3 regions of the Variovorax sp. PBS-H4 genome follow, and region 3 is predicted to be linked to each of the others. Evidence: riboswitches for the same ligand, from Rfam matches in the RefSeq annotation. Region 3 holds a riboswitch; each other region holds the start of a gene.
What was found. Region 3 has a riboswitch for S-adenosylhomocysteine ahead of metH (methionine synthase). Riboswitches for the same ligand answer to the same signal wherever they lie in the genome.

Region 1 (4,158 bases), 5.3 Mb from region 3:
GCAGCATCAGCCGTGACCAGGGCCGCCCCAAGGGCGGCTGCGCCCCCTTTGAGGGCAGCGTCGACACGTCCGTGCAGAGCGTGGGGGCGTCATCAGCCTGCGCTCTGCAGGGCCAGGCCCGCGTGCTCTCGCAGCGGATGGAAGTGGATCTTGGGAAAACGCTCCTGCGCCAGCCGCACGTCATAGGGCGAGGTGCACAGGTAGGCGAGCGTGTCGGCCGCGTCGCGCGCCATGCGCGCCGGGTACGCGTCGGTGAAGGCGCGCAGCTCGGCCGGCGTGTCGGCCGTGATCCAGCGCGCACCGGTGTACTGGCAGCCTTCCAGCCGCACGTCCGCGTCGTACTCGGTCTTCAGGCGGTGCTGCACCACCTCGAACTGCAGCTGTCCGACCGCGCCCAGCAGCATCGGCCCGCCCACTTCGGGCCGGAACACCTGGATCGCGCCTTCCTCGCCGAGCTGCGCCAGGCCCTGCTGCAGCTGTTTGGTCCGCAGCGGATTCTTCAGGATCACGGTCATGAACAGCTCGGGCGCGAAGAAGGGCAGGCCGGTGAACTGCAGGCTTGCACCGTCGGTGATCGTGTCGCCCAGCTGCACGCCGCCATGCGTCGTGAAGCCCACGATGTCGCCGGCGTAGGCCTCCTCGACGGCCTCGCGGCGCTGGCTCATGAAAGTCACGACGCTGGTCGGGCGCAGTTCCTTCGATGTGCGCTGCACCTTGAGCTTCATGCCGGGCGTGTACTTGCCCGAGGCCATGCGCACGAAGGCGATGCGGTCACGGTGGTTGGCGTCCATGTTGGCCTGCACCTTGAACACCACGCCGGCGAAGTCCTTGTCCTCGGGCTGGATCTCTTTCACCACGGGCTGGCGGTTGACCATGGTGGTGCTGGTGCGCGAACGCGGCGAAGGCGCGAGGTCGACCAGCGCCTCGAGTACTTCCATCACGCCGAAGTTGTTCACGCCGGAGCCAAAGAACACGGGCGTCTGCTTGCCTGCCAGGAAGGCCTCGCGGTCCCAACTCGGCGAGGCGCCCGTGGCGAGCTCCATGCTTTCCATGGCGCTCTCGAAATCGGTGCCGAAGCGCCGGGTCAGCGTGTCGCGCTCGGTCAGCGCAAGCGTCTCGAAGTCTTGCGGCAGTCGTTCGCTGCCGGACTCGAACACCGTCATGGCCTGCGTGCGCAGGTTCATGATGCCGCGAAAGGTCTTGCCCTGGCCCACGGGCCAGGTCATCGGCACGCAGGGCATGCCGAGTTCGCGCTCCACCTCGTCGAGGATGTCGAGCGGCTCGCGCACCTCGCGGTCCATCTTGTTGACGAAGGTGATGATGGGCGTGTCGCGCTGGCGGCAGACCTCGATCAGCCGGCGCGTCTGCGCCTCCACGCCGTTGGCCGCGTCGATCACCATCAGGGCCGAGTCGACCGCGGTCAGCACGCGGTAGGTGTCCTCCGAGAAGTCCTTGTGGCCGGGCGTGTCCAGCAGGTTGATCACGTGGTCGCGGTACATCATCTGCATGACCGACGAGGCCACCGAGATGCCGCGCTGCTTCTCGATCTCCATCCAGTCGGAGGTGGCATGGCGCGAGGCCTTGCGCGCCTTCACCGAGCCGGCGATCTGGATCGCGCCGGAGAACAGCAGCAGCTTCTCGGTCAGCGTGGTCTTGCCCGCGTCCGGGTGGGAAATGATCGCGAAAGTGCGGCGGCGACGGGTTTCGGAGGCGAAGGACATGGGGGTGAACGCGGTGCACGCTCACGGGCGCGGCTGGTCGGCAAAGCCCATGATTTTAGCGAGAGCGGTTCACATCAGGGGCCAGGAGGGCGCCGCTTCGAAAGGCTTTGATTGTGGGCACGGATTTTGGGGATGCAGTTCAAGGCGAACTGCAAGCAGACAGGCTGGCGCTAAAATGCCGCCTTCCGAGGAGCGTTGCAGCGCCGCCAGGCGTGAGGCTCGGACCACACATCGCAACCACGCTCAACCGCTGTTCTCGCGGGTGAGCCCGTTCCGCCAGGACCCCGAAAGCAGCGGCCTCACTCAAACTTGTTTGGAGTCCTCATGAGCGCCGTTCTCAAAGCTTCCCCGGTGTCCACTGCCGACCAGGCGATCGCCGACCTGTCCCTTGCCGCCTGGGGCCGCAAGGAAATCAAGATCGCCGAAACCGAAATGCCCGGCCTGATGGCCATCCGCGAAGAATTCGCCAAGAGCCAGCCGCTGAAGGGTGCACGCATCACCGGCTCGCTGCACATGACGATCCAGACCGCGGTGCTGATCGAGACGCTGCAGGCGCTGGGTGCGACCGTGCGCTGGGCGTCTTGCAACATCTTCTCGACGCAGGATCACGCGGCCGCCGCGATCGCTGCCGCCGGCACGCCGGTCTTCGCGGTCAAGGGAGAGTCGCTGGAGGATTACTGGGACTACACCCATCGCATCTTCGACTTCGGCCAGAAAGGCGCTGCCGGCGAAGGCCCGAACATGATCCTCGACGACGGCGGCGACGCCACGCTGCTGATGCACCTGGGCCAGAAGGCCGAGAAGGACCAGGGCGTGCTGGCGAACCCGACCAGCGACGAGGAGCGCATCCTTTACGCCGCGATCAAGGCCAAGCTGGCCGTCGACCCCACCTGGTACACCCGCAAGTCGGCCGAGATCATCGGCGTGACCGAGGAGACCACCACCGGCGTGCACCGCCTCAACGAAATGGCCGCCAAGGGCACGCTGCTGTTCCGCGCCATCAACGTGAACGACTCGGTAACCAAGAGCAAGTTCGACAACCTCTACGGTTGCCGCGAGTCGCTGGTGGACGGCATCAAGCGCGCGACCGACGTGATGATCGCCGGCAAGGTGGCGGTGGTGGCAGGCTACGGCGACGTTGGCAAGGGCTCGGCCCAGGCGCTGCGCGCGCTCAGCGCCCAGGTGTGGGTGACCGAGATCGACCCCATCAACGCGCTGCAGGCAGCGATGGAAGGCTACCGCGTCGTCACCATGGAATATGCCGCCGACAAGGCGGACATCTTCGTCACGACTACCGGCAACAAGGACGTCATCACGCACGCCCACATGGTGGCGATGAAGGACCAGGCGATCGTCTGCAACATCGGCCACTTCGACAACGAGATCGAGGTCGCCTCGCTCGAGAAGTACGAGTGGGAAGAGATCAAGCCGCAGGTCGACCATGTGATCTTCCCGGACGGCAAGCGCATCATCCTGCTGGCCAAGGGCCGGCTGGTGAACCTGGGCTGCGGCACCGGGCATCCGAGCTATGTGATGAGCTCTTCCTTCGCCAACCAGACGATCGCGCAGATCGAGCTCTTCACCAAGCCCGACGCCTACCAGGCCGGGAAGGTCTACGTCCTGCCCAAGCACCTGGACGAGAAGGTCGCGCGGCTGCAGCTGTCAAAGCTCAGGGCCGAACTCACCGTGCTGACGGACGCGCAGGCCGCGTACATCGGCGTGAACAAGAACGGTCCCTACAAGCCGGACAGCTACCGCTATTGAGCGGAGGCCGCGCAATACCGTGCGCGCCGATCAGTTGCTCGTCGAACGCGGCCTGGCTGCTTCCCGTTCGCAGGCCGCGCGCTTGATCGCAGGGGGCCTGCGTTGGCGGGACGGTGCGTGCTGGCGCACGGTGGGCAAGAACGGCGAGGACCTGCCGAAGGATGCGGAGCTCGAGCTGCTCGACCCCGCCGAAGCGCGTTATGTCTCGCGAGGCGGGCTCAAGCTCGAGGGAGCGCTGGCCGCGGCCGGCATCGAGGTGCGCGGTAGGCGCTGCCTCGACGTCGGCCAGTCGACCGGCGGCTTCACCGACTGCCTGCTGCAGCAAGGGGCTGCGCACGTGGTGGGCGTAGACGTCGGGCACGGCCAGCTGCATCCGCGGCTGCGCGAAGATGCGCGCGTCACCGCGGTCGAGGGCGTGAATGCGCGCGTGCTCGATGCCTCGGCCTGGGACGCGGCAGCGCCGGCGGCGCCGCAGTTCGACCTGATCGTCGGCGATTTGTCCTTCATCTCGCTCACGCTTGTGCTGCCTGCCCTGGTTCCTCTGCTCGCCGCGACAGGCGAACTCCTGATGCTGGTCAAGCCTCAATTCGAATTGCAGCCAGGCCAGGTCGGCAAGGGCGGTATCGTGCGCGATGCCTCGCTCTATCCGGTGGTCGAGCAGCGCCTGCGCGCG
Region 2 (4,158 bases), 5.0 Mb from region 3:
GACTTTCTGGCAGCATGCGACACGCTAGTATGTCTGTTGCCTCTTACTATCGAGACTCGTGGCTTCCTCTGTGCCTCACTGTTTTCCAGGTTGCCAGAAGGTGCGCATGTCATCAATGTGGGGCGCGGTGCTCACCTGAACGAGGCTGACCTGTTGGCTGCATTGAGCTCCGGACATATCGCCGGCGCCACTCTGGATGTATTCATGCAGGAACCGCTGCCGCCGGAACACCCGTTCTGGGACCAGGAGCAGGTATTGATCACGCCTCACATGGCGACCCGCGCCAGCACCCTGGAGATTGCGCGTCAGACCCTGCTGAATCTTGACTGTGTGCGACGCGGGAATGTGCCCGAGTTTGCAGTGGACGTTGACCGCGGCTATTGAGCCACCCAGTGGGCGAGGATCGCTGCGCCCCTGGTCGACGCGCCTTCAGTAGCGATACGCTTCGGACTTGAACGGACCAGCCTTGTCCACTCCGATGTATGCCGCCTGCACGTCGGAGAGCTGGGTCAGCGAGGCGCCAAGCTTGGCGAGATGCAACAGTGCGACTTTCTCGTCCAGGAGCTTCGAGAGCACGTACACCCGGCCCTTCTCATAGGCTTCCTGCCTGGTGAAGAGCTCAATCTGGCCAAGCGTCTGATTGGCGAGGCTGGCTGACATCACGAAGCTCGGGTGGCCGGTCGCGCAACCCAGGTTCACCAGACGGCCTTTGGCGAGCAGGATGATCCTCTTGCCGTCGGGGAAGACTACATGATCGACCTGAGGCTTGATCTCGTCCCACTGACATTCTGCGAGAGAGGCGACGTCGATCTCGTTGTCGAAATGCCCAATATTGCAGACGATGGCTTGATCCTTCATGCGGCTCATGTGTTCGTATGTAATGACGTCGCGGTTCCCCGTTGCGGTCACGAAGATGTCGGCTTGGCTTGCCGCCTCGTCCATCGTCACTACTCGATACCCTTCCATAGCTGCCTGCAGCGCATTGATCGGGTCCACTTCCGTGACCCAGACCTGAGCACTGAGGGCGCGCAGCGCCTGCGCGCAACCCTTTCCTACGCCGCCGAAGCCGGCGACCACGGCGATCTTGCCTGCGATCATGACGTCGGTAGCGCGCTTGATCGCGTCCACCAGCGATTCTCTGCAGCCGTAGGTGTTGTCGAACTTGCTCTTGGTGACGGAGTCATTCACGGCGATAGCGCGAATGGCGAGCTCCCCCTTTGCGCTCATATCGTTAAGCCTCAAGACACCCGTGGTCGTCTCCTCTGTCACACCTATGATGTTGCGCAGGCGGCGGCTGTACCACGTCGGATCGCTGCTCAATCTTTGTTCGATCGCTGCGAATAGGATGCGTTCCTCGGAACTCGTCGGCTTGGAAATGACACTGCGATCCGTTTCCGCTCTGGTCCCCAGGTGCATGAGGAGGGTAGCGTCGCCCCCGTCGTCGAGTATCAGGTTCGGACCTTCATCGGGGTCTCCGCGCGCGCCACCGAAGTCGAAGATGCGGTGGGTGTAGTCCCAGTATTCCTCCAATGTCTCACCCTTGACGGCGAACACAGGGGTGCCAGTGGAGGCCACGGCAGCTGCGGCATGGTCCTGGGTGGAGAAGATGTTGCATGAGGCCCATCGGACGGTGGCGCCAAGCGCTTGCAGCGTCTCTATCAGCACCCCGGTCTGGATGGTCATGTGCAAAGACCCCGCGATACGCGCCCCCTTGAGGGGTTGCTGTCCCAGGAACTCGTCCCGGATCGCCATCAGGCCAGGCATTTCCGTCTCGGCGATGCGAAGCTCCTTGTGGCCCCAATCGGCCAACTTGATGTCAGCTACGACGCGGTCTGCCGCACGCATCGACGTCACTTTCTCGTTCATCCTATTGCTCCTTCTAGTGGGTTGCCGCCAGAGCCTGATGAACGCCGAGGCTCACCGCACCCTGTCGGTGAGCGCAGTTGCAGCCGCCGGTCGTTGGCAGCCTTCCGAGCCTGACAGACCGGCCTCGCGCGCATTGGCGAGTGCGATCGTTGCAGCGCTCCTCGGTAGGTAAATTCTAGTGTTCGGACCGCGTTAGCGTGTTTCAAAAATTAGTACGTTGGCGCCGAAAAACTGTGATTGACCCGCATAGGACCGCTCACTAGAGTCGCCGCATCGTGACAATCGTGTCTCGAATGGATAGCTCGGGAGCCTGCTTTTTGCACTACCTGTCTTCACTGATGAATCCCAAGTCCATCGCCGTGCTGGGTGCGTCGCCGCGCCCCGACACGATGGGCAACACCGTTATCAAGAACCTCCTTCGCGTCGGGTACGGAGGGGCCATCTATCCCATTCACCCCAGCGCGGAATCAGTTCTGGGTCTACCCTGCCATCGAGGCGTGGATTCGCTGCCAGAACCGGTGGATTGCGTCGTCATTGCCCTGAGCGCGGACAAGGCGCTCGAGGCCCTCAAAAGTGCGCATGCAGCGGGAGCGCGCAGCGCCGTGCTCTACGCAAGCGGATTTGCTGAAACGGGTGAGCGCGGAGCCGCTTTGCAGGCTGAGATTGGTTCGTTTTGCCGCGATAACCAGATAAATCTATGCGGGCCGAACTGCCTTGGCATTTTCAGCGTTGCGCAGGGTGTGGCTCTCTACAGCGCCGCTGTACCGGAAGGCTTGGAACCCGGGGACATCGCGCTCATCTCGCATTCGGGTTCGGCTTGCATCGCCTTGAGCAGTCTGAATCGCTTCAAGTTCAGCCATCTGGTGTCCCTCGGAAACGGGGCGGTAACAGATATTCCCGAGTACCTTGATTACTTGGCGCAGGATCCCTCGACAAAGGTGGCGGCGCTCTTTGTGGAAACGCTGCGCGATCCCGCTGCATTTGCCAGCGCCGCGGCGAAGATGCGAAAGGCGGGCAAGCCGATCGTGGCGCTGAAGGTCGGCCGCTCCGTCTCCGGAGCGGCTGCGAGTGCCGCTCACACGGGCGCGATCGCCAGCTCCGACAGTGCGTTGCAGGCGTTCTTTCGCCGTCATGGTGTGGTGTTGGTGGAAGACTACGACGAGCTGGTCCAGACGATCGCGCTGTTCTCTGCGACTCGCTTGATGCCTGAAGGTGTTGGGCTAGGCGTGCTCAACGTAAGCGGAGGCGAGCTGGCGATGACATGCGACATCGCTGAACGCTGCGGACTGGTGTTGCCGGATCTCTGTGAATCGACCGTGGCGCATCTTAGGACCGTGCTTCCCCCCTTCGGGGCGCCACGCAATCCGCTTGACGCTACCGGCGTTGGCGTATTCGACACCAAGATGTACGGCGACTGCCTGGACGCATTGCTGAACGATCCGTCGATTCACATCGTTGCAGTTTCGCAAGATTGTCCTTCTTCAATGGGGGAAGACCAGGCGGCCATCTACGAGAAGCTCGCCAAGGCCGTTGCCGAGCGCGCCAACCATGCTCACAAGCCGGTCGTGTTCTTCAACAATCTGTCAGCCAGGATTCACCCCGACGTGCTTGCTCCACTAAGTCAAATTCCGACGCTGTGCGGTATGGGGAATGCATTGCGCGCGATCAAGCATCTGGTGGACTATGCGGCGTTTGCCTCCACCGAAGCCGCTCCCAAAACGCTCAGCGTCGAACGCCAGGAAGAGTGGGCTTCAAGGCTCGTATCCGGTGACCCGTTCACCGAGCGCGAGAGCAAGCTCTTTCTCGAGGACCATGGAATTGCCGTGACCGCCGAAGGTCTGGCTTCATCCGAGAGCGATGCTGTTGCCCATGCCGAGGTAGTCGGCTACCCCGTAGTGCTGAAGATTGAGTCCGCGGACCTTCCGCACAAGAGCGAAGTCGGCGGCGTGATCATCAATCTGTCCGACGCAGACGCTGTGAGGGCCGCCTATCGGCAGATTCAGGAGAGCGTCGCCCGCAAGGCACCTGAGGCACGCGTGACTGGCGTACTGGTGCAGAAGATGATCCGCGGCGGCGTCGAAGCAATCCTGGGGGTGGTGACGCATCGACCCTTCCCGCCTGGCATCGTGGTCGGTTCTGGAGGCGTATTGGTCGAGATCCTTCAGGACGCTACCTTCGAGCTTGCTCCCGTGGACCTGGAGACCGCCGGGGAGTTGGTCAATCGAACGCGTCTAGGAAGCATGCTGGGCGGCTACCGCGGCAGCGTCGTGGGAGACCGCGATGCGCTGGCCA
Region 3 (4,158 bases):
TGGCCTGCTCCGACAGCAGCGACTGCGCCACGCTCACGCTGCGCGAGGCGTCGGGCACGTAGACCACCGGCCCCTCGTAGTGCGGTGCGATCTTCACCGCCGTGTGCACGCGGCTGGTGGTGGCGCCGCCGATGAGCAATGGGATCTTGCGGATGCGGAAATGCTCGTCCTTCTGCATCTCGCCGGCGACGTACTGCATCTCTTCCAGGCTCGGCGTGATCAGGCCCGACAGGCCCACGATGTCAGCGCCCTCGACCTTGGCACGCGCCAGGATCTCGTGGCAGGGGACCATCACGCCCATGTTCACCACCTCGAAGTTGTTGCACTGGAGCACGACGGTGACTATGTTCTTGCCGATGTCGTGCACGTCGCCCTTGACGGTGGCGATGACGATCTTGCCCTTGCTGCGCACGTCGCGGCCGGCGGCTTCGTCCTGGCGCTTCTCCTCTTCAATGTAGGGAATGAGGTGGGCCACGGCCTGCTTCATCACGCGGGCCGACTTCACCACTTGCGGCAGGAACATCTTGCCGGCGCCGAACAGGTCGCCGACGACGTTCATGCCGTCCATCAGCGGGCCCTCGATCACGTGCAGCGGACGGCCGCCCTTGGCGAGGATGGCACGGTAGGCCTCCTCGGTGTCCTCGACGATGAAGTCGGTGATGCCGTGCACCAGCGCATGCGACAGGCGCTGCCCCACCACGACGGGCTGCTCCGGCGTGCCGCGCCATTCGAGCTTCTTGCTGTCGTCCTTGGCGCCGCTCTTGGCGCTTTCGGCCACTTCGACCAGACGCTCCCCCGCGTCGGGCCGGCGATTGAGCACCACGTCCTCGACGCGCTCGCGCAAGGACGGCTCGAGGTCGTCGTAGACGCCCACCATGCCGGCGTTGACGATGCCCATGTCCATGCCCGCCTGGATCGCGTGGTAGAGGAACACCGTGTGGATCGCCTCGCGCACCGGATCGTTGCCGCGGAAGCTGAAGCTCACGTTCGACACGCCGCCCGAGACCTTGGCGCCCGGCAGGTTCTTCTTGATCCAGCGCGTTGCCTCGATGAAGTCGACCGCGTAGTTGTTGTGCTCCTCGATGCCGGTGGCGATCGCGAAGATGTTGGGGTCGAAGATGATGTCCTCGGGCGGGAAGCCCACTTCGTCGACCAGGATGCGGTAGGCCCGCTCGCAGATCTCGATCTTGCGCTGGTAAGTGTCGGCCTGGCCCTTCTCGTCGAAGGCCATCACCACCGCCGCCGCGCCGTAGCGGCGCAGCAGCGTCGCCTGGTGCATGAAGGCCTCGACGCCTTCTTTCATGCTGATCGAGTTGACGATGCCCTTGCCCTGGATGCAGCGCAGGCCCGCCTCGATCACCTCCCACTTGGAGCTGTCGACCATGATCGGCACGCGCGCGATGTCGGGCTCGCTGGCGATCAGGTTCAGGAAACGCACCATCGCCGCCTTGCTGTCGAGCATGGCCTCGTCCATGTTGATGTCGATCACCTGCGCGCCGTTCTCGACCTGCTGGCGCGCCACCGCCAGCGCTTCCTCGAACTGGCCGTTGAGGATCATGCGGGCGAAGGCCTTGGAACCGGTGACGTTGGTGCGCTCGCCGATGTTGACGAACAGCGTGCCCGCGCCGATCTGCACCGGCTCCAGGCCGGACAGCTTCATCGGGGGGACTTGGGCGGGAGAAGAGGAATCTGAAGACATGGGCTCACCTGGGGACGGGGTTCAGGCGAGCGTCGTTGCACTCCAGAAGATGGAAGCCCAAGCCTGACGCGGCGCCCTCGAATGGGAGGGCCGCGCTGCAACGCTCCTTGGGAGCGGGGATTTTACGCCGGCTGTGCGGGCGCCGGGCCGCCGATGCGGATCGGCCGGGATGGCGTCGGCAGACGCAAGGCAGTCATTGAATTGCGGGATTTCGTTAATGAGCAAAACTCCGGCGGCTCAGCAGAAGTGGAACCCCTGCCAACAGCACGTTACGAAGCTTTGCGCAGTCGTTTTTCGCACGGGGAGAGGTCAGGGGTGCGTATTTGTTGCGAAATGTTTTGCCTCTTGCAGAAAAAGGGGCGGCAGGGAAATCAACAAATTGATGACGCGCGCGGAAATGTCGCAGCCACTTCATTCGATGGCTCTACAGGCTTTGTAATTTCAACCGAAACACGCTTTATGAAACCTTCATCTTCGTCCTCTTCTTCGCCCTTATCTTCCACAAGGCAGATCGACGCTCGTCTTTCTACTGAGAAACAGAAAACCGAGTCAGGGAAGAACAACCCCACCCAACGCGCCCCACTTGGCAATTTCGTTGATTCCGCTTCGGTAAAGAGAGAGCGGTATTCGAGGCAAAACCGATCCATCGACCTACGCAAACCCACCAACGCTTTGCCACGACCGATTCGTGGCCGCAACGACGCAAAAGGGCAACTAGCCCCATTTGAAGAATTTCATATTCCCATATCTGCCCCTCATTCCGAGAGCATCGTCAATCTCGATCCCGAGAACTATGGAGCGGAAAGCGAGCATTTCGCAGAAGCAGCCAAAACTGACGACTCAACAAAAAAAACGCATCTCCTGGAAAACGAAAAATCTTCGACTACACCTATACAGACAAAGCCGTCGAGGCTGCACAGAGTGCCCAAATTTGGAGCTCTGATTTCTCCGAGGAACAAGACCAAATCCGACAATGCCAGGATGCCGAGCATCTTCAGAAATGAAAAAGCAGACTACTTGCGTGTGCGGGAGAATCCGGTCTCGAACCATCAAGACCAGTTATTTTTGCCTCTTGGCGAAGAAGACAGTTCCTCCTCGATTACACCTACCGACGATGCAGCCGCAAAGACAAAATCATCAAAGCCGAAGCTCACTGCGCTAACCAAGATGAACTTTAGAAGTCTCATTTCACCCCGGAAGCCGGAAAATAGCAGAGTGGCTACAGACCTTAAGCAAGACATCTACAGCACGGAACCGCCGACCACGATTGCGGAGCTTCCAGCTGGAGAAACAATTGACGCTGATCAGTTGGCGGCGCTCATCGAGGGTGCGATTGAAAGGCGAAGCGATATTAGAGCCTCTCGGTTGAGGGCGTTGAATATTATTTATTGCGCTGCCGGTGGCGAGAGCTTTTTCCGAGATTCACCCTCGTGCCCGGAAATAGGTGCGTACGCGAAATTTCTGAGCGGACTTGAGCGGACATCCGAGGCATCCGCGGCACTACGCCTGAAGAGCCTATCCAAGCAATTAGGTAGATTTTTAGGCAATGAATCCAAAAAGGAATTGGCTGATCTTAAAAACGATGCTGCCTCAGTCAAGAAATGGGTCGAATCTCAATTTAAACAGGAACGTGACATGGAATTTGATACCGAGATTCGGGTCACAATGGAGAACATCGCCAAGGTGTTCGAGCAGGCAGAGGGGGCGATAGGGTCTAATAGCCGCGCTGTGAACATTCTCTATTGCGCTGCTGGTGGCAACAATGGCATTATTCGATCGGATTGGTATCCGGAAACCCATACCTTCACCACATTTCTGACGGACCTGCCGGAAGGAATGAGGCAGGAGTACGTAGAAGCCCTCTTCAACCAACTCAAGCAGCACATTCCCGAGAATTCTCGGTATAACATTAACAGGCTCATCCAATCCGGCGACATCCACGACCTTTTGGACCAGTTGGGGAGATATTTGGGCATTCACCAGTAGTCCTAAGAACGATCTCGTCGTGCTCCCCGGGCGGCCCCCTCACGCCGGCTGGGCCGCCCCCGACGCCGAGGCGGGCAAGCCAAAAATCCCGTCGAAGGCCCAATTGAAGGCAAAGGTGTAGATCAGGAAGAACACCACCAGGCCCAGGTCCATCACCAGGGCCTGCCACAGGCTTACTTCGAGCCACCACGCAAAGATCGGCACGAGGAAGGCCACCAGCCCGCCCTCGAAGCCGATCGCATGGGTGACGCGCCGGCGCAGGCTCCGGCCGCGCACGGCCTGACGCGACTCCCAGCGCTCGAACAAGGCGTTGAATGTGAGGTTCCAGACGACCGCAATGGCCGAGGCCAGCACGGCCACAACCCCCGAGTGACCGGCGCTTTGCCCCGTCATCAGCGCCAAGCCCGCGCTGGCCGCGACGATGGCAATGCCCTCGTAGAGCGTGATGTAGACGACGCGGCGCTTGAGCCCTT

Region 1: linked by a shared signal. The riboswitch ahead of ahcY (adenosylhomocysteinase) and the one ahead of metH (methionine synthase) in region 3 are both predicted to bind S-adenosylhomocysteine.
Region 2: linked by a shared signal. The riboswitch ahead of ahcY (adenosylhomocysteinase) and the one ahead of metH (methionine synthase) in region 3 are both predicted to bind S-adenosylhomocysteine.

The regions. Positions count from the first base shown of each region.
Region 1 is NZ_LR594675.1:5,578,272-5,582,429, reverse strand. It holds gene E5CHR_RS26710 (HAD-IIB family hydrolase) at 1-7, opposite strand, end outside; gene E5CHR_RS26705 (peptide chain release factor 3) at 93-1,721, opposite strand; S-adenosyl-L-homocysteine riboswitch at 1,903-1,973, shown strand; gene ahcY (adenosylhomocysteinase) at 2,046-3,485, shown strand; gene E5CHR_RS26695 (TlyA family RNA methyltransferase) at 3,505-4,158, shown strand, end outside.
Region 2 is NZ_LR594675.1:5,281,614-5,285,771, reverse strand. It holds gene E5CHR_RS25210 (2-hydroxyacid dehydrogenase) at 1-384, shown strand, start outside; gene ahcY (adenosylhomocysteinase) at 430-1,845, opposite strand; S-adenosyl-L-homocysteine riboswitch at 1,929-2,035, opposite strand; gene E5CHR_RS25200 (acetate--CoA ligase family protein) at 2,205-4,158, shown strand, end outside.
Region 3 is NZ_LR594675.1:285,571-289,728, reverse strand. It holds gene metH (methionine synthase) at 1-1,660, opposite strand, end outside; S-adenosyl-L-homocysteine riboswitch at 1,720-1,814, opposite strand; gene E5CHR_RS01380 (hypothetical protein) at 1,781-3,685, shown strand; gene E5CHR_RS01375 (PACE efflux transporter) at 3,725-4,158, opposite strand, start outside.